DNA from 4 places in the Aquamicrobium lusatiense genome. Region 1 is predicted to be linked to each of the others. Evidence: predicted binding sites of a transcription regulator. Region 1 holds the regulator's gene; each other region holds the start of a gene.
What was found. Region 1 encodes LexA, which represses DNA repair genes until DNA is damaged. Its sites were predicted from a motif close to TGTTCNNNNTGTGTTCNG; they were not measured.

Region 1 (5,727 bases):
AAGCCAGCCCGTCAAAAGGCCTTATCCGGGCCGATTTCGATCCGCCCGCTCTTGCCCGTGCCTATGAGGCCGGCGGCGCTGCCTGCCTTTCGGTGCTGACGGACGGACCGTCTTTTCAGGGCGCCCCGGAATATCTGACCCGGGCGCGTGAGGCTGTCAGCCTTCCCGCGCTGCGCAAGGATTTTCTGTTCGACACCTATCAGGTGCATGAGGCGCGCGCATGGGGGGCGGATGCGATCCTCATCATCATGGCAAGCGTCGATGATGCCACCGCGCAGGCGCTCGAAGACACCGCCTTCTCGCTCGGCATGGACGCACTGATCGAGGTGCATGACGAGGAAGAAACGGTTCGTGCGCTTCGCCTTTCCTCGCGCCTTATCGGGATCAACAACCGCAATCTGCGCACCTTCGAAACCTCGCTGGAAACCAGCGAACGTCTTGCCCCGATGATTCCGGCCGACAGGCTGCTCGTCGGCGAGAGCGGTATCTTCACCAATGAGGACTGCAAGCGGCTGGCCCGGAGCGGCATCGGCACCTTCCTCGTTGGCGAAAGCCTGATGCGTCAGGATGACGTTACCAGTGCCACGCGCATCCTCCTTGGGCTCGAATCAGGCGAGGCATAGCTGCCGTGAGCGAACGCCCCTCCCCGGCCGGAACCGGCCTTACGCATATCGGCGCTTCCGGCGAAGCGCATATGGTCGATGTCGGCGGCAAGGCCGAGACCGTACGGGAGGCTATCGCCGGGGGCAGCGTTCGCATGCAGGCCGAAACGCTTGCCATGATCCTCGCAGGCAACGCTAAGAAAGGCGACGTCCTTTCGACAGCCCGCATAGCCGGCATCATGGCCGCCAAGAAGGCGCACGAGCTCATCCCGCTCTGCCACCCCCTGCTGCTCACCAAGGTCAGCGTCGATATCGAGCCGGATCACGATCTGCCGGGCCTCAGGGTTCAGGCGCTGGCGCGCGTCACCGGCAAGACCGGCGTTGAAATGGAGGCGCTGACGGCTGCGTCCGTCGCCTGCCTCACCATCTACGACATGGCCAAGGCCGTGGACCGCGCGATGATTATTTCCGACATCAGGCTTACCTCCAAGACCGGAGGAAAATCAGGCGACTACAAGGCAGAACCCTGACATGGCGCTGGTCCCGATGGAAACGGCGCTGCAACGCCTTCTGGAGGATGTCGGACCCCTCGATGGCGAAAGCGTACCCCTCAAGGATGCGTATGATCGCGTGCTTGCCGAGTCAATCGTGGCGCTGCGTACGCAGCCTCCGTTCGACGCCTCGGCGATGGATGGCTATGCCATGCAGGGCGCCGACGCGCAGACCACGGACGGTGAATTGGCCGTCATCGGCGAAGTGGCCGCCGGCAGCACATTTTCAGGCTCTGTCGAGGCCGGCCAGTGCGTGCGCATCTTCACCGGCGCACCCCTGCCCGCTGGAACCGATACGGTCGTTATTCAGGAAAATGTCGACAGGCCGGCAGATGGCGTCATTCGCCTGCGCGAGCCGACCGCTGCCGGTCGCAATGTGCGGCGCGCCGGACTGGATTTCACGACTGGCGACCTTCTCGTCGAAAAAGGCCATCTGATGCGTGCCAGCGCGCTTTCGCTTGCCGCTTCGGCCAATCACGCGCGCCTCAAGGTCGTCAAACGGCCTCTGGTCGCCATCATCGCCACCGGCGACGAATTGTGCCTGCCGGGAAGCGAACTGGGGCCGGGGCAGATCATTTCATCCAACAGCTATGGCATCGCAGCCGCGGCCCGCGCCGTGGGCGCCGATGTTCTCGATCTTGGCATCGCACCAGATCGCGAGGATGCAATCTCGGCGCTGGTGAAGCAGGCTGTTGCTGCCGGCGCGGACGTCATCGTCACATCTGGCGGAGCCTCCGTCGGCGATCACGATCTCGTTCACAAGGTTCTGACGCGCGAAGGCATGACGCTCGACTTCTGGCGGATCGCCATGCGGCCAGGAAAGCCGCTGATGTTCGGCAGAATGGACAACATCAGATGTCTGGGCCTGCCCGGAAATCCCGTGGCAAGCCTCGTCTGCTCGCAGCTTTTCCTGAAACCTCTGCTCGCCCGCCTTGGCGGCCGGACTTTCCATCAGGACATCAGGACAGCGACGCTCGGGGCACCGGTTTCAGCCAACGACCATCGGCAGGACTATGTTCGTGCCGCCATCGAGGAACGCGACGGCCAGCTGATTGCCACGCCCTTCGGTGTACAGGATTCCTCCATGCTGCGCACCATGGCCGCATCCGGGGGTCTCGTCATACGCGCCCCCTTCCAGCCAGCATCGGAAATCGGCGATCCCTGCCAGTTGATGATGATCGGTTGAAGCCGTCCCGGATCGTTCTGATTTTAAGCGGTTGCGGAACACAACTGGAACATATAGTGTTTGTTCCGGGTTTGTTTTCCGATTCTGGATTCGCCGCTGCCGGGGGAACCTATGCTGACGCGCAAGCAACATGAACTGCTTCTGTTTATCCATGAGCGTTTGAAGGAGAGTGGCATTCCGCCCTCTTTCGACGAAATGAAGGAAGCGCTGGACCTTGCCTCGAAGTCGGGCATCCATCGCCTGATCACCGCACTGGAAGAACGTGGGTTCATCCGTCGCCTGCCCAATCGTGCGCGTGCGCTGGAAGTGCTGCGCCTGCCCGATTCCATTGCCCCCGGCCTAAACAGCGCACGAAAATTTTCACCCAGCGTCATTCAGGGAAGCCTTGGGCAGCCGGCAAAGGATGTTCGCAAGCCGCAGGTCGCCAGCAATGACGATGACAGCGCTTCGGCGGTTTCCATCCCCGTGATGGGGCGGATCGCTGCGGGTGTTCCGATCGATGCGATCCAGCACAAGACACATTCCATTTCGGTGCCGCCGGAGATGCTGTCGGGCGGCGAGCATTATGCCCTCGAAGTTCGGGGCGATTCCATGATCGAGGCAGGCATTTTTGATGGCGATACCGTCATCATCCGCAACGGCGATACAGCCACCCCGGGCGATATAGTCGTGGCACTCGTTGACGAGGAAGAAGCAACCCTGAAGCGGTTCCGTCGCAAAGGCGCCTCCATCGCGCTTGAAGCCGCCAATCCGGCTTACGAAACCCGGATTTTCGGACCCGACCGCGTCAAGGTGCAAGGCAGGCTGGTCGGATTGATCCGCCGTTATTGATCCGGAAATGAAACGGAGCGAACCGGATTTTTGTTTTCGCTCTGTTCTGAAAAAACATTATCTATCAGGATATTAAAACAACATCTTGGGGAAATGATCGAAATATTTATGTCGCCATTTGAGCGCTCTTAAAACGCTGGAATCAATCTGTTGATCGCAGATAGTTGAAGAGCACTTTACGGCCTGTACGAACGGCGAGCAGATTTTATCTTCATAGGTGAGCCGCCAGTCGAGCGATCTGCCACGATGTTCGATTTCCCGCGTAACTGGGTCTGCATTTTACCCACCCGCGCAAGCAGACGTGCCTAGGGAGGTGCACACTGTTCAGGATGCGCCCTGTCTTTATCGCTTATTCGATCTTGTCCGAGGCCGAGAGAACAGGCGTTTCCGCAGGTGCTGAGGCAACTTTTCTCTCATAGGGCGGCAAGCCACGGGCTTCCCGCGAGTATCGGCGCTGGGTGTGCCATGGCCGATAATTCCCTTCAATTGCGAAGCGCACCTTTGGCTCTCCGATGATTGGCAATGAATTTCCGGCTGAAACAACAGCAGAAGCAGTGTCGATCTTTTCCAGATAGACTTCGGCACTTCCCTTTTGCGCCAGCTCCCGACGGGTCACCACAATTGCCTGAGATTTTCGGCATGGGCTACGCGTAACCGCGTCCTCGATCACGATGACTGTTGCATGGGCACATGCTTTGGCGGCCGTAGCTGCATCCGGAGCCTGCACGACAAGCAGGCCAGAGGGACTGCGCAACGCACATGTTTTCCCGGAGCATACAAACCCTGCTGCTGTACTTTCCTGCTTCGCAGAGGCGATAAAATCCTGCAGAAAAATACCTTCGTCCGGCTGCTTTACGCGGGTTGGCGGCAATACCATCTCAGAGTCCATCGCCCGGCTCCAGTTATCCATGGTGAAGGCATTCGGGCGGGGTCGGTTGACCGCAACCTGCCCGCCTTCCATGGCGACGGCAATCAGCCGGGCATCTTCTGAAATGAGAATGTCAGGCGTTCGGGCGGAACCCAGCGTGAGCAGGCTGCCTATGGCGAATGGCAGTGCAACAAGGCGCAGCCATGTTGTCGTCATCGTTGCAATCACCAGCGCAATCGTCGCCAGAAGCACTGCCTCGGGTGGAATCAGCCCGATCGCGTCGACTGGCGACATGTCCGCGATCTTTTCGGAAAGGAAAATCACTGCCGTCAGCCCCTTGCCCATGATCTGCAAGAGAGGGCCATCAAGCCCGAAAGGCATGGCGAGCGATGCAAAGACAGCAAAAGGCATGACAATGATCGAGACGACCGGCATCACCGCCAGATTGGCCAGCAGGCTGAGCGGTGCAACGCGCTGAAAGTGCCATGCCGCGTAGAGGGTCGTGGCAACACCGGCAACCACGGACGTCGCGGCAAGGCCAATCATCATGGTGACCAGAGCGCGGATCAGCGACCGAACGAGGCCTGACTTTTTGTAAACCCGCGCGACAGGGCGGCGCGCCTTGTAGTCCGACCATGCCGCATAGGCGCCGACGAGCGCCGCCGTTGCCGCGAACGACATCTGGAAGCTGGGCCCCACCACCTCATGGGGCGTGACCAGGATGACGATGATCGCCGAAATGGCGAGATTGCGCATTGTGAGCGCGCTTCGGTCGAACAGGACGGCCACCAGCATGACGGCCAGCATGATGAACGAGCGCACGGCAGCAACCACCATGCCGGAGATCAGCAGGTAGGCGAAAATCGCAAAAAGTGCGGTAAGTGCTGCATATTTCCTGACCGGATGACGGGAGGAAAAATCCGGGAATGCGGCGAACAATCCGCGCATCAATCCCATCACCGTACCCGCCACCAGCGCCATATGCAGGCCGGATATGGAGATAATGTGATAGATGCCTGTCTTGCGCATTGCCTCGTTTATTTCTTCGGGAATGCCTGCCCGCACCCCGACGATCAGCGCTGCCGCGATTTCGCCTTCCGGCCCGCCGATTCTGTGTCTGATGCGCTCGGCAACCGCCTGCCGCCCCCGCTCGATCGCAGCACTGATGCGGGTGGCCAATGGCGCGTCAGTCTGCTCGGACAGCTTTGGTCCGGAGAGAAAGAAGCCGCTCGCGCCAATGCCTCCAAAATAATTGGAAAAGGATGTGTCGTAGCTGTCCGGTCGAATCGGTCCGCTTGGCGGTAGCAGGCGGACGAGGCCGGTCACGTCAGAGCCCGCGCCTATTTCCGGCGGCAGGTTGCGAGCGGAAATTCGTACCCGTTCCGGCTGGTAGCGAAGTTTCGGCCGCTCGGTGGACACGACATCGATTGTCAGACGCTTGCGCCCGCTCGCCATGTCCTCAATTTCAACGACCCTGCCGGTAAGTCGTACGGTGATGTTGGAGCCGATCACCCGGGTATCCAGACGCCATGTCTGAAACTTGGAGAGGGCGACGCCGGAAATGCAAAATAGGAGAGCCAGGCAACACAGATGAATTTTGTGATGTCTGCGTACGGCCCATGTCAAAACCGCAGAAGCCCCGGTCAGACCAAGCAGCACAGTCCATCGAGGTTCATGAGACATCGAAAA
Region 2 (5,727 bases), 730 kb from region 1:
AGGCATTCCAACGTATCTTGCCGCAATCGAACTCAACTCAACGCCTCGTACGGACCCGCTTCGCAGATCATTTCTGATTAGAGCCGAAAGTCGCATCCAGCCTTTAAGGAATGGATAAAGCTGGAGCATGAGCAGCGGATTCGGAGTCGTTTTTCTGCAAAAACAGCGTTTGCGGGAATGCAATTCAGCCCATGGTAAACACGGGGTTAGCTGTCACGGACAGCAACACGCTCCTCACGACCACCGCACAGAACGCGGCTTTCCACAGCGAATCAAACGGATAGGGCACGAACAGCAGTGTAAGGCGTAGGCTTCATGCCCCGTTCAGGTCGGCGGGTGTGAATGAAAGCGGGAAGTCGATTGCTTCAAATTTTAATAAAGTTGTCCTCTTGCTTGCAATCGCTCATTTGGCCGGCCCGGCTAAACTGGTTTTGTTGAAGACAGGTGCTCTGGAAAGAAGACGGATATGGGTTTCCTGATCAGGTTTGCGTTCTGGTTTTCGCTCGTTCTGCTGGCTCTTCCCTTTGATGTCGGGCCAGATGGGGAGGGGCGCGAAAACGTCAATCCCGTCCAAGCGCTTCTGGCGGCAAAGGATGCTGTCGGCGACATCGCCGGTATGTGCGAACGCCAGCCGGACGTGTGCGAGACCGGCGCTTCTGCGCTCCACACGGTGACGGAGCGCGCCAAACTGGCAGCACGCATGGCGGTGAGCATGATCGAAGATGCGCCTTCGCAACCAGCCACCACACCAAAAGAGCCTGTCACGACCGGCTCCATCAGGCCCGCCAACTGATCTGCTTCGGACGCTCCTGAAGAGCGTCTTCCGCGTTCGCGCCTTTTTTCCGTGACGCCCGGCTGCCACCGAACTATATCGTTCGGCATGAGTACGACGATCCAGAGCATTACCGAAGACTTTGCCCTCCTCGACGACTGGGAGGAGCGCTACCGCTATGTCATCGAACTTGGCGAAGCCCTCCCCCCGTTCCCCGACAGCGAGCGCACCCCCTCCAACAAGGTTCCCGGCTGTGTCAGTCAGGTATGGCTGACCACCCGCTATGGAGAGGGGCCGGATCCGGTCGTCACTTTTGCGGGTGATTCCGATGCCCATATCGTGCGGGGTCTGGTGGCGATCCTTCTCGCCCTTTATTCCGGCCGCAAGGCCAGCGAAATTCTGGCGACCGATGCCGAAGGCACATTGCGCACGCTCGGCCTTGACGAGCACCTGACGCCACAGCGCTCGAACGGACTGCGCTCCATGGTCAACCGCATCCGAACCGATGCGCAAAAGGCAGGTGAGAACGTCTGAGCCGAGCCTCAGACGCTCCGCTTCCAGTCTTTTTTCTAGCGCACGTGCAGGCTCGGCCTGTAGTCCTGTGCGCCCCAATGCAGCATCTGGGCTGGTTTGCCGCTTTGCTGAGCCGCGCCCGGCCAATAATGGCGGGCCAGTGCCGCCAGAGCCGTCTTCAGCACCACCTTTCCCGAGCGCACCGGCCATGCGCGTTCAGCCTCTACGGTTTCCATTCCCTTGAGAAAACAGCAGACATCGATCAGGACGCCTGACAATTCGGGTCCAACTGCCACAATGGCTTTCTCTACCCGCATCCGCGCGCCAAGGGCGACGTCTGTAAGTTCGGCAGCACCACCTCCGCCCGCACGCTTTCCGGAAGCGACACTTGCAATCCAGTTTGCACCAAGCCGGGGCAGGAGCTGGCCCCGGGTGTAGTCGGCCCGCAGCCGCTCGCCCGCCTCGAACTCGCGCGCTGTCAGAAAGGCAGCGCCGGTCTTTGTCCGGAGGCGCGCCAGTTGTGCAAGCGGCGATTCCGCGAGATTTATCTGCGCCAGTTGCGGGCCCTCGCCCGCATCGACGCAGATGGTTTCGATATCTCTCGGCGAAGCATCGGAAGCACGTGCTGCATCCATTTCACGCATCATCCGCTCTCCCTTAGGCGTCACGGAGACACAATTGCCGTTCAGCATCAGCATCTGCTCCGCGACCAGGCAATCGAAAGGCACACGCCCCACACTGACGGTACCGCGCTCGCCGGCTTCAATCAGGACCTTGTTTGTCTGCGCAGCCGGGCTGACCTGACCCGGCCCCTTCTGCAGGAATTTCAGCACGCGCAACGTCACCTCGCGGAAAGAAGCCTGCATGCTCATATCCCCAGCCGGTTGCGGAAAGCTGCCGAGGCAATCTGCTCGAACATATGCACCACCCGGTCGAACTCGGGATCGTCACGAAGATCTTCGATGGTCTGGCATGCGTGAACCACCGTCGTGCGATCGCGCCCGAAACCGCGTCCCACATCGCCCATCGATAACCGCAGAACGACGTGCGCCACATACATGGCGATCTGCCTCACCCGTGCCACCGGCTGCGACGTGCGCCCGGGTTTGCGCAGCTCCTTCGATGAAAGCGAAAACAGCGCCGAAGCTATGTCGATCAGGCATTCGCAGACGTCCAGCGTGATCTCGTCACGCCGTTTGGGAAATGCATGTTCAGGCTCTCCATCCGGAGCAGGTTTGACTATCGGATGAATGGGATCATCTGGAATAGCGGTCATGTTGGCGTGCACGAAATTTCCTCCACCATAGGAATAGATTCCTTATAGAGGGTGTTCGCCGACATGTGAACAAACAAAGAACCCAACACAGCTTCGCATTAGGATAACATATTGATTTCATTTGAAATTGGAGAATGACCGCTTCCAGACGCAATGCATTTACTCCCCACCGCGGTTCCCCGGCCGATAGTAAGCCCCTATTTCACAGGAGGTGGCACATGCGATCGTTGAACGAGCAGGCGCAAGCTTTCGGCCAACAGAAACGGCAGCATGCCAGGCACGCCGGACAACTGGCAGCGTTGCAAATTTTATGCGGGATTGATCTGGGGGAAGCTTCGGTCAGTGAAGGAGCGGCAAGAACGAAGCTGCTTGACCGCATAGAACGCCTTCTGGAGCGCGAACGTCTGCGAGGCTTGCGCCGGCATTGGAACTACGATCTGAACCGTCACATCGCTCTCAAGCAGGCGCGCGATCAGCTCAGGGGCAATGGCAAGCCGACTTCTCCGTCGCATGCGCTTGTTGTGTGATGACACTCGAAACTGAAAAGCCCCCTGATATCTTCAGGAGGCTTTTTCGATTGGTGAGGCCGCAGGAAGGCTGCTTCTTTGAACTTCAAGGCTTCCGTCAGAACCAGGAGCGGGTGGCGCGTCCGAGCAATGTGGAATCTTCCGGCACCCCGGCATCGACCGGCGTGCCGCTCGGGTCATAGCTGGCGACCCGGGCGCCAAGCCCGTTGGTGACGACGATCGGCGTCTTGCCGGGAACGCGGCTGTGGAGATCGATGATGTCCTGATTCATCAGGCGCACACAGCCGGATGAAATGGACTTGCCGATCGAGTGCCATTCCGGAGAACCATGGATACGATAGAGCGTATCCTCGTTGTTCTGGAAAATGTAGAGCGCGCGCGCGCCGAGCGGATTCATCAGCCCCGGAGGCATGCCGCCATTGCGGACGCTGTATTTTTCGAGTTCAGGCTGACGGGCGATCATCTCGTCCGGCGGGGTCCACTTGGGCCATTCGCGCTTGTACTGAACCACTGCGCGCCCGGCCCATTCGAAACCGGCACGGCCAAGGCCAACACCATAACGGATGGCCTGTCCGCCCTCGCGCACCAGATAAAGGTAGTGCTGCGACGTATCGACGACAATTGTACCCGGGCGTTCGCCTGTCGGATCAGGAACGATCTGGCGCAGGAACTTTGAATCGATCTTGCGATAGGGAACGGCCGGAATTTCATAGCCGCCATCGAAAACTGGCCCGTACATGATGTCGTAGCTGCCGAGTTCAGGATGGGCTTGTGGTTCCGCAGGTTTCAGGGGCACCGGTGGAGCCGTTGTGGTGCAGGCCGAAACGGTGGCTGCGGCGGCTCCCATTGCCGTCAGGTTGAGAAAACGGCGTCTGGTCAGCAGGACGGGAGGTGAATCTGTTGCCATGAATTGTGGTCTCGATCTTTCTCTACTGTTCACATGGGCGAAGCCGTTGCCGGCATCGCCGCTCCCGACAGGGGCGATAGGTAGCGCCAAATCTGGCCGCAGGTAGGACAAATAAAGGCGAACATGTGACTAAGGTTCCACTGTTGCCGATCGGCAACGGGTTGTGTGAACCCTATATGGGGCGGCTGAAAGGAAGGTAAACAGATTATCCCTCCGATCACCGGCCAACTGATATGACGTCTTTGTGATCGCCATCCCGGCAATGCGGCTATCCGGATCAGGAGCAGTTTGTTCGCTTCGGAAGCAGGCATTTAGCATCTGGACCAATGGTCAAGATGCCGCGAGCCCTCTATTGAGAGAAGCGCATTCGACTCCCCCTTAGCGAATGGCTGAACGGGGAGTGATGCCTGCCCGCGGGGTGTTGTTCCCGGGGCTTACAGACCTATGTTAGTCCGGTAACCCCCCGGATTTATTTGAGGAGTAAGACGAATGGCTTTCGAACTTCCCGAACTTCCCTATGACTATGAGGCGCTTCAGCCCTTCATGTCGAAGGAAACGCTCGAATATCACCATGACAAGCACCACAAAGCCTATGTCGACAACGGCAACAAGCTGGCGGCCGAAGCCGGGCTGGGCGACCTGAGCGTCGAAGAAGTGGTGAAGCAGTCCTTCGGCAAGAACCAGGGTCTCTTCAACAACGCGGCCCAGCACTACAACCACATCCATTTCTGGAAGTGGATGAAGAAGGACGGCGGCGGCAACAAGCTGCCGGGCGCCCTGCAGAAGGCCGTCGACAGCGATCTGGGCGGTTATGACAAGTTCAAGGCCGATTTCATCAACGCCGGCACCACGCAGTTCGGCTCCGGCTGGGCATGGCTTTCGGTCAAGGATGGAAAGCTGGAGATCTCCAAGACCCCCAATGGCGAGAACCCGCTGGTTCACGGCGCTTCGCCGATCCTCGGCGTCGACGTCTGGGAGCACTCCTACTACATCGACTACCGCAACGCGCGTCCGAAGTATCTGGAGGCTTTCGTCGACAGCCTGATCAACTGGGATTATGTCCTTGAGCTGTACGAAAAGGCAAACGCCTGATCGTTTCAGCGTGAAACCCCGGGGGTAGATCCCCGGGGTTTCAGTCTTCAGGTCTTCACCAAAGCTTCACGCAAGCGTGAAGCGAAATCATCCAGATTTTGAGACAGTTTAGCACCATCTCCGATTCTGTCGGAGCAGCCACGTTTCTTCATCAGATTCGGAGCCAGACATGAAAAAGCTTCTACTCGCCATTTCCATCTTCGCCATTGCCGGCTCTGCCGCATTTGCCGACACTCTGGCCGACCGCAAGGCCCTGATGAAAGAGCGGGGCAAGCTGACTGGCGAGCTCTCCAAAGTGGTGAAGGGCGAGACCCCCTTTGACGCGGCTGCCGTTCTCAAGACCCTGCAGGACATGCAGGCTAACGCCGAAAAGTTCGATGTCGAGGCGCTTTATCCGGCCGGTTCGGATACGGGCGATACGACCGCCGCGCCAAAAATCTGGGAAGACCCGGACGGGTTCAAGGCTGCTGAAGGCAAGTTCGAGGCCGCCGTCAACGCGGCCGTGACCGATGCACCGGCTGACGTCGATGCACTCAAGGCGAAGTTCGGCGCCATCGGCGCAAGCTGCGGCGCCTGCCACGAGACGTTCCGCGTCCGCAAGGGCTGACCGGCCCCGATGTCCAGACGCGGAAAAATCGCC
Region 3 (5,727 bases), 1.4 Mb from region 1:
CGGACCGTATCCGCCCGCCGCTCCTTCGTCAGATCGACATGCGCGACCTGCGCGGTGGCATGAACGCCGGCATCGGTGCGGCCGGCACCGCGGATCGACACCTTTTCGCCGCTGAGCCTGAAGATCGCCTCTTCTATCGCCTGCTGCACCGAAGGGTGATCGGCCTGCCGCTGCCAGCCGGCATAGGGCCTGCCGTCATATTCGAGATCGAGACGATAGCGCGGCATGGCGATACTCTCAGCCGGCCGCTTCGGCGCCGAAGGCAGGCGCGTAGACAAGCCGGCCCTCGAAAGGCGCATCGCCCCATGCCAGCGCCATCAGCTCCGCGCACTGGAACACGCTGTCGAAACCGGCCGCGCGCGCGTGGCTGTAGCCGAAGCGCCGGTAATAGGCCGGATCCCCGAGCACCACGGAAAGCGTTTCGCCACGTCCCTGCAAAAGCCTGTGCGCTTCTTCGACCAGCGCGCTGCCGATGCCCGCATTCCGGAATTCCGGCAGGACGGCCAGCGGCGCGAGCGCCACGGCGCTTATGTCCTGCGCCGCGCCCCTGACCTTCAGACGCGTGAACAGAACATGGCCTACGATCCGCCCATCCTGTTCTGCAACCAGTTCAAGCACATCATCACCGGCGGCAACGAGGGCCTCGACCAGATCGGCTTCGTCATCGCGGCCGAATGCCCTTGCCTCGACAATACGAATGGCTGCCCGATCTTCGGAAACGGCCGGGCGAACCGTGATGGGACGGATCATGCTCATGAGAGCTTCGTTCCGACTTCCAGCCGCGCCCCGCGCAGGAACTCCTCGGCGGAAACGGCCCGCGAACCCGCCCGCTGCACTTCGGCAAGCCGCACCGCGCCGGTGCCGCAGGCGATGGCGAGCGCATCGTCGAGCACGGTGCCCGGCTCGCCTGCTCCCTCAGCCAGCGTCGAGCGCAACAGCTTCAGCCGTTCCGGCCTGCCGCCCGCTCCGAACTCGCACCAGCTTCCCGGAAACGGCGACAGGCCACGAATGTGGTTGTGGACCTCAGGTGCCGGGCGGCTCCAGTCGATCCGGGTTTCGGCCTTGTCGATTTTTCTGGCGTAGAGCGCGCCTTCCTCAGGTTGCGGCACGAAGCCGAGCGTGCCGGCCTCAAGCTTCGCCAGCGCCTCCACCATCAGTTCCGCACTGATCGGCATCAGCGCATCGTGCAGTTCACCGCCGGTCATGTCCGCGCCGATGGCAACCTTTCGGGTCAGGGCCACGGGGCCCGTATCCAGCCCCTCCTCCATGCGCATGACCATGACGCCGGTTTCGGTGTCACCTGCCATGATGGCACGCTGGATGGGGGCGGCGCCGCGCCAGCGCGGCAGAAGCGAGGCGTGGCCGTTGAGGCAGCCGAAGCGCGGCGCTTCCAGAATGGCGCTCGGCAGAAGCAGGCCATAGGCGACGACGACCGCCACGTCGGCATTCAGTGCGCGAAAGGCCTCCTGCTCATCTGCGGACTTGAGCGAAAGCGGCGTGAAAACGGGAATGCCGAGCCTTTCGGCTTCGCGCTGGACTGGCGAAGGCGTGAGTTCCAGCCCGCGCCGACCCGCTGCGCGCGGCGGCTGGGTATAGACGGCGACGATCTGGTGGCCTGCTTCGGCAACAGCGCGGAGCGTGGGCGCCGAAAACTCCGGCGTGCCCATGAATACGACGCGCAAAGCCATGGTTTCAGCCTACGAGCTTCGGAGCCGGCTTGTCACGCGCCAGCTTGCGGAACTTGCGCATCACCATATCGCGCTTGAGCTTTGAAATGTGGTCGATGAACAGCACGCCGTTGAGATGGTCGATCTCATGCTGAAGGCAGGTCGCCATCAGCCCTTCGGCCTTGATCTCCTGCTCCTTGCCATCCCGGTCGACATATTTCACCCGCACCGATGCCGGGCGCTCGACCTCCGCGTAATATTCGGGGATCGACAGGCAGCCCTCTTCGTAAACGGAGCGCTCGTCGCTGCTTTCCAGGATTTCGGGATTGACGAAGACATGCGGCGCCGGTTCGTCATCCTCCTTGGCGAGGTCGATGACCAGCAACCGCATCGGCAGCCCGATCTGGATGGCGGCGAGGCCGATGCCGGGGGCGTCATACATGGTTTCCAGCATGTCGTCGGCCAGCCTGCGCAGCGAATCGTCGACGCGCTCGACCGGTTTGGACACCTGACGCAGCAAGGGATCGGGAAGGATGATGAGCGGCTTGATCGTCATCCTGCTCACCTAAGACCTCGCCAATGCGCCGTCAACCGTGAAGGTCAATACTTGTTCACGTTTTGATCTGGTGAAGAGGAGCAATTCTGTTATCATGCCGACATGAGTGACATCTTTTCTCAAACCGTCATCCAGCTTGGCGCCACCACGATCACACTTGGTCAGGCGCTGGCCTTCTGCGCCGTCGCCTTCCTGTGCCTGTCGGTGGCGATGATCGTCACACTGCTGCGGTTTTCCCGGGCCCGTGCCATTGCCGTGTCGGAAGCGGCAGAAAACGCCCGCGATGCGGAGGCGCGGATGGTGGAAATCCTGCGCAGCCAGGCCGAGATGCAGGGCCGCATGGGCGCCATCGCCGAAGTGTTCGGCACGAGGCAGGCGGAACTGACGCAATCGATCAGCCAGCGGCTCGATGCCATGAGCGGGCGGCTCGGCCAGACCATCAGCGAACAGACCCGCGCCACGCATGAAAACCTTTCGCGGCTACAGGAACGGCTGGCCACCATCGACAGCGCGCAGGGCAACATACAGGCGCTGGCCGGTCAGGTCGTGCAGCTTCAGGCGATCCTTTCCAACAAGCAGACGCGCGGCGCCTTCGGCCAGTCGCGCATGGAGGCCATCGTCGCCGACGGGCTGCCTATGGGCACCTATGAGTTTCAGGCCACGCTTTCAAACGGCAACCGGCCGGACTGCCTTGTCAGGATGCCGAACGACGCCCCCTCGCTGGTGATCGACGCCAAGTTTCCGCTGGAGGCGTGGAACGCCATTCGCGCGGCCGAAACGCCGGAGGCGCAGAAGGCCGCGGCACAGGCCTTCCGGCGCGACGTCGAAATCCACATCCGCGACATTGCCGGCAAATATTTCATTCAGGGCGAGACACAGGACACGGCGTTCATGTTCGTGCCGTCCGAATCGGTTTTCGCCGAGATTCACGAGAATTTCGAGGCGCTCGTGCAGCGCGCCCACCGTTCTCGTATCGTCATCGTCTCGCCATCGCTGCTGATGCTGTCGATTCAGGTCATACAGGCGATCCTCAAGGATGCGCGCATGCGCGAGCAGGCCCATGTCATCCAGGGCGAGGTGATCCGGCTCATGGAGGATGTCACGCGGCTGGACGAGCGGGTGCGCCGGTTGCAAACCCATTTCGGTCAGGCCACCCGGGACATAGATGAAATCCTCGTCTCGGCCTCCAAAGTGACGAAGCGCGGACAGAAGATCGAGGCGCTCGAACTGAGCAGCAATGCGGGACAGACCGCCGCCAGCGCCGACGAGGCAGTAACCGCCCCTGCGGCCACATCCAGAACCGGACAACTGCGGTTACGTATCGTGGAGGATGCCGACTGAAACTTGTTGCCAAACGGTTGCGGACAGGTTTGAGGGAATGACCTGCTTGAAGGCGGAGATCCGGAAGCATGGCGCCTGATTCCGCGTGATTGGGGAGCGCTTCAGCCCTTTGCCCGCGCCCTTCAGGCGCATTCCCACCTTGATCTGACAGAGCCGAAATATTTTCTTCGTCCGTGTGCGGGATGGCCACACGGCTTTCATCGCATACCGCTTTTAGCGCGTCACAGCTGGAGCAAGCCCACGGTCTGAACGGCGAAGCGAGCAGTTTTGTCCCCTCCAGCGACAAAGCGAACCACACCTGAAATCCGGGCGACCGGTTTGAATGATCCGCCATCAAACGGAGCTTTCCACGAGCCGGCTCCTGCTCATTCTTGCCGGTTTCTTTGACACGGGAAGGGTTCGGCCCGAAACAAGCCCACGGCTTCACCACACCGCTGCCAACCACTCTTGCCACTGTTTCCATGATCGGCCGCGTCGTGCTTCCCGAGCCAGCGCTCAAGCACTCCCTGTCGCTACCGGCTATGCCGGACAGCGATCGGCACAGTGGGCATCGCGCTGGGCCACATCCGGCTTTTCGTCAAGCCAGCAACGGCAGCCTGATCGGCATGCATCGGCCTGAAGCTGGCCAGCTGAAGAAATACAAAAAGGCCGGCCCTGTTGCAGGGCCGGCCTTTTCAATTTCGTTCTGCTGTCTGATCAGCGGCCGGTGAAACCGGGAGGCACGCGGCCGCCACGGGTCTTGCGAGCAGCGTAGCGCGCATCGCGCTTTGCCTTGCGCTCGGCTTCGAGGGCCAGTTCTGCTGCCACTCTTTCAGCTTCCTGAGCTTCACGAATGCGCGCTTCCTCAGCCGCAATACGCTCCGCCTCGGCGCGGGCGGCGGCCTCACGGGCCATCTTTTCCTGCTTCAGCTTGGCCTTCTCGGCTTCGCGCTCAGCACGGGCGGCGAGAATTGCCTCACGCTCGGCCTTGCGAGCCAGCACACGCGGATCATCTTCCGCCGGACGTTGCTTGAAACGCTCAAGAAGAGCCTTCTTCGCATCATTTGCGGCATTGCGCCGCTCGAAAATGTCTTTTTCCCTGTAGATAGCCAACTTTACTTCCCTGAAATCGGTTCGCGTGCCTTACATACGGGCCAAGCGCCAGACTTCAAGCGCCAAAACGGCATGTCTGCCATGAATTCCCGGCATGTTGCACTGCGACGACACCTGTCTGGCACATTTGCGATGCGCAGGCACGCTCCCTATATCCGACGGCACATGATATGGGAACCCGAGATGACCTCACTCTCCGTCCTTGACCTCGCGCCTGTTACCGACGGCGGCACGGTCGCGCAATCGCTCGCCAACACGCTCGATCTTGCCCGCCATGCCGAAAGGCTGGGCTACAGGCGCTACTGGCTGGCGGAACATCACAACATGCCGGGTATCGCCAGTGCCGCCACTGCGGTGGTGATCGGCCATGTCGCGGCAGGCACCAGCACGATCCGGGTGGGAGCCGGTGGCATCATGCTGCCCAACCACGCGCCACTCGTCATTGCCGAGCAGTTCGGCACTCTGTCGGCGCTGCATCCGGGCCGCATCGATCTGGGGCTTGGCCGCGCACCCGGCACCGACATGCTGACCGCGCAGGCGCTGCGCCGCAATCTCGACGCTTCGGTCGACAATTTCCCGCGCGATGTGGTGGAGCTGATGGCCTATTTCGAGCCCGTCAGGGAAGGCCAGCGCGTGCGCGCCATTCCCGGCGAAGGCGAAGAGGTGCCGGTCTGGATCCTCGGCTCAAGCCTCTACGGCGCGCAGCTCGCAGCGATGCTTGGCCTGCCCTACGCCTTCGCCTCGCACTTCGCGCCTGCCGAGATGGAACGTGCGCTGGAGCTTTACCGCTCACGCTTCGAGCCTTCTGAACATCTTCAGAAGCCGCATGTCATGCTTGGCCTCAATGTCGTGGCCGCAACAACCGACGACGAAGCGCGCTACCTGTTCTCATCGCTCCAGCAGGCTTTCGTCAATCTGCGCAGCGGACGGCCGGGCAAGCTGCCTGCGCCGGTGGAAAACTACACGGCCCGCATCGGCGCACAGGAAAACGCCATGCTCAACAATGCGCTCTCCTGCGCCATTGTCGGTTCGCCCGAAAAGGTCAGGCTTGGCCTCGATGCCTTCATCCGC
Region 4 (5,727 bases), 680 kb from region 1:
CAATTTCGACCGGGCGGAAATGGCGGAAGGCGCCAACATCCACCGCCTCATTCTGGGGCTGGTCAACGGCGAGTGAAACCGTTCGGGTCTACTGGAACGCCGTTTCGGTGAAACTGCGCAGCTTGCGCGAATGCAGCCGTTCCATCGGCATTTCCGCCAGCTTTTCCATGGCCCGGATGCCGATGGTGAGATGCTGCGCCACCTGACGCTTGTAGAATTCACTGGCCATGCCGGGCAGCTTCAGCTCGCCATGCAGCGGCTTGTCTGAAACGCACAGCAGCGTTCCATAGGGTACCCGGAAGCGGAAGCCGTTGGCGGCGATGGTGGCCGATTCCATATCGAGCGCGATGGCGCGTGACTGCGAAAGCCGCTGCACCGGCCCGCGCTGGTCGCGCAGTTCCCAGTTGCGGTTGTCGATGGTGGCGACCGTGCCGGTGCGCATGATGCGCTTCAGGTCGTAGCCGGAAAGGCCGGTGACTTCCGCCACAGCCTCCTGCAACGCCACCTGAATTTCAGCCAGCGCTGGCAGCGGTATCCACACAGGCAGGTCATCGTCCAGCACATGGTCCTCGCGCACATAGGCATGCGCCAGAACATAATCGCCCAGCGCCTGCGTGTTGCGCAGGCCGGCGCAGTGGCCGAGCATCACCCAGGCATGCGGGCGCAGCACCGCGATGTGATCGGTGATGGTCTTGGCGTTGGAGGGGCCGACGCCGATATTGACCATGGTGATGCCGGCATGGCCGGGCTTCTTCAGATGATAGGCCGGCATCTGCGGCAGCCGCACCAGATTGCTCTGCGGGCTGGTCTGGTCGCCGGCCTGCGTGACGACATTGCCGGGCTCCACGAACTCCGTATAGCCGCCGCCGCCTTCCGCCATCAGCTTGCGCGCCAGCGCGACGAATTCGTCCATATAGAACTGGTAGTTGGTGAACAGCACGAAGTTCTGGAAATGCTCCGGGCTGGTGGCCGTGTAGTGAGGCAGCCGGTGCAGCGAATAGTCGATGCGTTGCGCCGTGAAGGGCGCCAGCGGGCGCATCTCGCCCAACCCAAGGTCGAAGGTGCCGTTGGCGATATGATCGTCGATACCGTCGAGGTCTGGCACGTCGAACAGATCCCGGATCGGCCGCCGGATGCGCTCGGCCGCGGCGCCGTCCACATAGGTGCCTTCAAGGAAGGCGAAATGCAGGGGGATGGGGGTGGTCGATTCCTGCACCGTGATCGGGACGCCGTGATTGCGTATGATCAGGCGAAACTGCTCTGTGAGATAGGTCTCGAACAGATCTGGGCGGGTGATGGTGGTCGAGAAATAGCCGGGCAGGGGCATGTGGCCATAGGCCTGCCGCGAATCCACCTGCGTGAACGAGGTCGTCGTTACGCCGACTTCCGGATAGAAGGCCCGATAGCGCCTGTCGGTATCGCCGCCCGATGCAAGCGCGGCAAAGGAATCCCTCAGGAACCGGGTGTTGCGCTCATAGATGCGGCGCAGCGCCGCGACGATGGCGGCCGGATCGTCGAAGCTCTGTGGTTTCACCGGCTCCGGCGTGATGATCGTTTCGATGGCTTGCGGGTAGATTCTGTTTTCCATGGCCCACTATATGGCCGGGGCAGGATGGTGGGGAAGGGGGCTGATGGAGCTTGCTGTTGATCCTCAGCCCCGCTGCAGGCTGACCAGAAGCACGAAGCCCATGCCCTTCTTCTTCAGCGACGGTGCTTCGATGGTCTGGCCCAAATCCCCGCGCACCATCGGAACGGCGAGAACCGGAGCTGCAAGCATGGTGAGGATGAGCAGCGCGCGGGGCAGGACACGCAGGAAGCTCAGGCTGTTTTCGGTGATGGCGTTCATGGTCCTGATCTCCGTTCCTGCTTCAGCGGCTGATGCTGGTGCAGCCAAAGAGGCATTTTCCGGCTCGCACCTGCTCCCAGTGGCGGGGCTGGCGGCCGTTTTCCGCGACGATCATGGCAAAGCCGATGCCGAAGAGGGTGGCCAGCAGACAGACGATGGTGAAGCGGCGAGCGAGCATGTCTCGTTTCCCTTGATGTTGGAAACAGCATCGCATTGCCCGGCTGAACCCTCTCTGAGAGGGCCGTTCATGTGAGGTTCAAAATTATTGACGCTCCTTAACCACACCGGCGCATTGCGCCGGCCGGCGGAGCGCTTATCTGGTTGAACAGGTCATCAAGCTGCCGGAGAAAGACGTATGACGACGCAGAGCGCTCCCATTGAACTCCACTACTGGCCGACGCCCAACGGCCACAAGATCACGATCTACCTGGAGGAAGCAGGCATCCCCTATGAGGTGCATTATGTGAACATCGGGCGTGGCGAGCAGTTCGAGCCGTCCTTCCTGAAGATCGCGCCCAATAACCGCATGCCGGCGATCGTCGATCCGGAAGGCCCCTCTTCGGATGGAAAATGGAATGGAGAGCCGATCTCCGTCTTCGAATCCGGCGCCATCCTGCAATATCTCGGCCGCAAGTTCGGGCGGTTCTATCCTGCCGATGAGCGCCAACGCACTGAAGTGGATCAGTGGCTGTTCTGGCAGATGGGCGGCCTCGGCCCCATGGCCGGACAGGCGCATCACTTCCGCCAGTATGCGCCGGAAAAAATCCAGTACGGCATCGATCGCTACACCAACGAAGTCAACCGCCTCTACGGCGTCATGAACAAGCGTCTTGCCGACCGTGAATATCTCGCCGGCGACTATTCGATTGCCGACATGGCGTCATTCCCGTGGGTGCGGCCTTACCGTAATCAGGGACAGGATCTGGAAGAATTTCCGAACCTGAAGCGCTGGTTCGAGGCGATCGCAGCGCGGCCCGCCGTGCAGAAGGCGGTGGAAGTCGGTCAGGATCACCGCAACAATCTGGCCGACGACAAGGAAGCGCAGAAAATTCTGTTCGGTCAGACAGCGCGCGGCTGAAAAGCCGCTCCCTGAAAATGGAAAGGCCGCCGGGTGGACATGCTCCGACCGGCGGCCTTTTCCGTTGATGCGCAGGCAGCTTTACTGACGGGTGAGCTTCTCGCTCTTGCAGATCAGCCCGCCGAGCACGCAGCCGGAAAGCGACAGCGTGTTGCCCGAAACGCTGGCCTTGCCGTTGTAGGTCTTGCCCTCGTCCAGCTTGTTCACGGTGCCCTTGTAGGCGCCGTTGCTGCCTTCCATGCAGCCGATCGACTTGCCCTTGTATTCTCCGGTCATCACGGTGCCGCAATATTTGGCTCCGCCGCCAGCATAGGAAATCACGGTGCCGTTCGGCCGCTTCCACGAGCCTTCGATCGGATCGGCGAATGCAACGCCGGCCGTCATGATGATGGCGAGTGCCGCCACGCTGGTAATGCGAAACATGTCTCCTCCCTGAGCACTGCGTTCCTCTTACGAAAACGCAGGCTAATCCACTCTTTTGCAAAGCGAAAGCCGTGCCGCTGGGGAAGGATGACAAGAAATATTAGCAGCCTTTCCGGCCTGAAAATGACCGCTGCCTGAAAAGCGATGCTTTGGCTTGGTTAGCGAAGCGTTGAATTTCAATTCCGAATTTTCCGTAAAATTCGAGACAAAAGCCAGCGATTGCCGGGCTTTCCATCGTTAACGAATGGTCACGTTTACCTCTTGTTTTAGCTTTGTTTTCTTCAAATTAAGCACGTCTTTTTACGGCGAATTCAAGCGCCTGCTGCATTCTCGGAAGCATCGAAGAGCAGCCCCACAGCTTCAAAGAAAGGGGCGCTCTCGCAACGGGACAGGGGTTTGAAAATGGCACGTTTTGAAATGCACGACGCTGGTTTCGGCACCATGGGCACGATGGCTCAGGCCGACATGTTCGTTGAACTGGGCATGATGTACGCCACCGGCCGCGATTGCGAGGTCGATCAGGTGGCAGCGCACAAGTGGTTCAACATCGCAGCCATCAAGGGGTCGGCCCGCGCTGCCGAACTCCGCTCGGAAATCTCGGCCAGCATGTCGAAGACCGATCTGGCACGGGCGCTGCGCGAAGCGCGTGAATGGATGACGATGCACTGATCCGGAAGAAAAGCCGCGCGCAGAACGCGGCCTGAATACAGGCGGTCGCCGCTCCAACGGCAAGCCGCCAGCAACAGGGCCAGAACACAGGGCCAGAACACAGGGCCAGAAAACAGGGAAAGCGTGGGAAATAAAAGGCGCGGGGGCGCGTCTTGAGCATCGGACCCTTAACAGAGGGGCGATGCCATGCAGATAAACACCCACGCAAGCCGGGCCGCGACCGATCGGAACAAGATCGGCGTGGCTTTCGGCTTTTCCAGCGTCCCGCGGCCGGAGAACAGGCTCAGTTCGCGGGCAGCAAAGGCAGCAGGCGCCCTTCGTCAGTCTGGCTGTTCACTCGCCTGCCTGTTCGGCAAAGCGCACAAGTACCGTTCCGTCGCTCACCTGACTGCCTTCCGTGGCGATCTCCACGATCACGCCGTCATGAGGTGCTGCGATGGAATGTTCCATCTTCATGGCCTCAAGAATGAGCAGAGGTTGCCCCTTCGTCACACTGTCGCCAGCGGCAGCCCGCACCACCTTCACCAGCCCCGGCATCGGCGCGCGCAGGCTGTCGGTGCCGCCGCCCGCTTCGTCGGCCCGGTCCAGCGGGTCGGGAACGGCGAATGTGTAGCTGACCGGCCCGTCGAAGACGCTGACATGACCCAGCCAGCGCGCCAGATTGATCGATGGCGGAAGCAGGCGAAGCGTTTCGCCATCGCGTGCATCCAGTTCGACGAATGTCCGGCCTGCCTCGACACCCACCTTGGCGCTGACGACTTCCTCACCATAGCCGAGTGTGACGCGTCTGGGCGTTGCATGGAAATGCGCATAGCCGGCAAGCGCGGACCATGGATCGCCGGCATTCGCCATGTCGGAAAGGCCGGACGCGGACAGAACGGCCGCGGCCACCACCGCCCCGGAAGGGGCAGGAATTGCGGTCAGCTCGTCCTGCTTGCGCCCGATCAGTCCGGTATCGACGTCGCCGGAGGCGAAATCCGGGTCCGCGGCAAGGGCGGCAAGGAAGGCGGTGTTCACCGTCGAGCCGGCAATTTCGGTTTCAGCCAGCATGTCGCCGAGCCCGTCGAGCGCCGTTTTACGATCCGGCCCGTGAACCACCAGCTTGGCGATCATCGGATCATAGAAGGGCGAAATCGTATCGCCTTCACGCACGCCGGTTTCCACGCGAAGCGACGTGCCGGGCGCGGCTTCATCGGGGAACCACAGATGGTGCAGCGTTCCGGTCGCCGGCAGGAAACCGCGCGCGGCGTCCTCGGCGTAAAGCCGCGCCTCGAATGCGTGGCCGTCGAGCTCGATCTCGTCCTGGCGCAGCGGCAGCACCTCGCCATGGGCAACGCGCAACTGCCATTCCACCAGATCGACCCCGGTGATCATCTCGGTCACCGGATGCTCGACCTGAAGGCGCGTGTTCATCTCCATGAACCAGAAGCGGTCGGGCCGCAGCCCCTGCGAGGCATCGACGATGAACTCGATGGTGCCGGCACCGGAATAGGCTATGGCCTTCGCCGCCTTGATCGCGGCTTCGGTCATGGCGGCGCGCATCTCGTCGGTCATGCCGGGGGCGGGGGCCTCCTCGATCACCTTCTGGTGGCGGCGCTGAGCCGAGCAGTCGCGCTCGAACAGATGCACGGCATTGCCGTGATTGTCGCCGAACACCTGCACCTCGATGTGGCGCGGCTTCTCGACATATTTCTCGACCAGCACTCGGTCG

Region 2: a site for LexA is predicted at 2,627-2,644, ahead of HNR59_RS08230 (cytoplasmic protein). Genes of this name have one in related genera too.
Region 3: a site for LexA is predicted at 2,276-2,293, ahead of HNR59_RS05280 (DNA recombination protein RmuC). Genes of this name have one in related genera too.
Region 4: a site for LexA is predicted at 3,610-3,627, ahead of HNR59_RS08505 (sel1 repeat family protein). Genes of this name have one in related genera too.

What each region holds. Positions count from the first base shown of each region.
Region 1 is NZ_JACHEU010000001.1:2,454,837-2,460,563, forward strand. It holds gene trpC (indole-3-glycerol phosphate synthase TrpC) at 1-623, shown strand, start outside; gene moaC (cyclic pyranopterin monophosphate synthase MoaC) at 629-1,132, shown strand; gene HNR59_RS11785 (molybdopterin molybdotransferase MoeA) at 1,134-2,339, shown strand; gene lexA (transcriptional repressor LexA) at 2,451-3,170, shown strand; gene HNR59_RS11795 (ComEC/Rec2 family competence protein) at 3,520-5,727, opposite strand, start outside.
Region 2 is NZ_JACHEU010000001.1:1,723,754-1,729,480, reverse strand. It holds gene HNR59_RS08255 (PAS domain-containing sensor histidine kinase) at 1-6, opposite strand, end outside; gene HNR59_RS08250 (DUF5330 domain-containing protein) at 467-793, shown strand; gene HNR59_RS08245 (SufE family protein) at 881-1,306, shown strand; gene HNR59_RS08240 (DUF6456 domain-containing protein) at 1,342-2,151, opposite strand; gene HNR59_RS08235 (helix-turn-helix domain-containing protein) at 2,154-2,573, opposite strand; gene HNR59_RS08230 (cytoplasmic protein) at 2,780-3,088, shown strand; gene HNR59_RS08225 (L,D-transpeptidase) at 3,186-3,995, opposite strand; gene HNR59_RS08220 (superoxide dismutase) at 4,485-5,087, shown strand; gene HNR59_RS08215 (c-type cytochrome) at 5,257-5,694, shown strand; gene HNR59_RS08210 (c-type cytochrome) at 5,704-5,727, shown strand, end outside.
Region 3 is NZ_JACHEU010000001.1:1,103,245-1,108,971, reverse strand. It holds gene truA (tRNA pseudouridine(38-40) synthase TruA) at 1-227, opposite strand, end outside; gene HNR59_RS05295 (GNAT family N-acetyltransferase) at 238-747, opposite strand; gene fmt (methionyl-tRNA formyltransferase) at 753-1,688, opposite strand; gene def (peptide deformylase) at 1,693-2,223, opposite strand; gene HNR59_RS05280 (DNA recombination protein RmuC) at 2,326-3,564, shown strand; gene HNR59_RS05275 (DUF6481 family protein) at 4,261-4,656, opposite strand; gene HNR59_RS05270 (LLM class flavin-dependent oxidoreductase) at 4,840-5,727, shown strand, end outside.
Region 4 is NZ_JACHEU010000001.1:1,777,210-1,782,936, forward strand. It holds gene HNR59_RS08475 (DUF922 domain-containing Zn-dependent protease) at 1-76, shown strand, start outside; gene HNR59_RS08480 (AMP nucleosidase) at 89-1,588, opposite strand; gene HNR59_RS08485 (hypothetical protein) at 1,652-1,846, opposite strand; gene HNR59_RS08490 (hypothetical protein) at 1,869-2,024, opposite strand; gene HNR59_RS08495 (glutathione binding-like protein) at 2,202-2,924, shown strand; gene HNR59_RS08500 (DUF2147 domain-containing protein) at 3,006-3,347, opposite strand; gene HNR59_RS08505 (sel1 repeat family protein) at 3,750-4,016, shown strand; gene HNR59_RS08510 (acetyl/propionyl/methylcrotonyl-CoA carboxylase subunit alpha) at 4,350-5,727, opposite strand, start outside.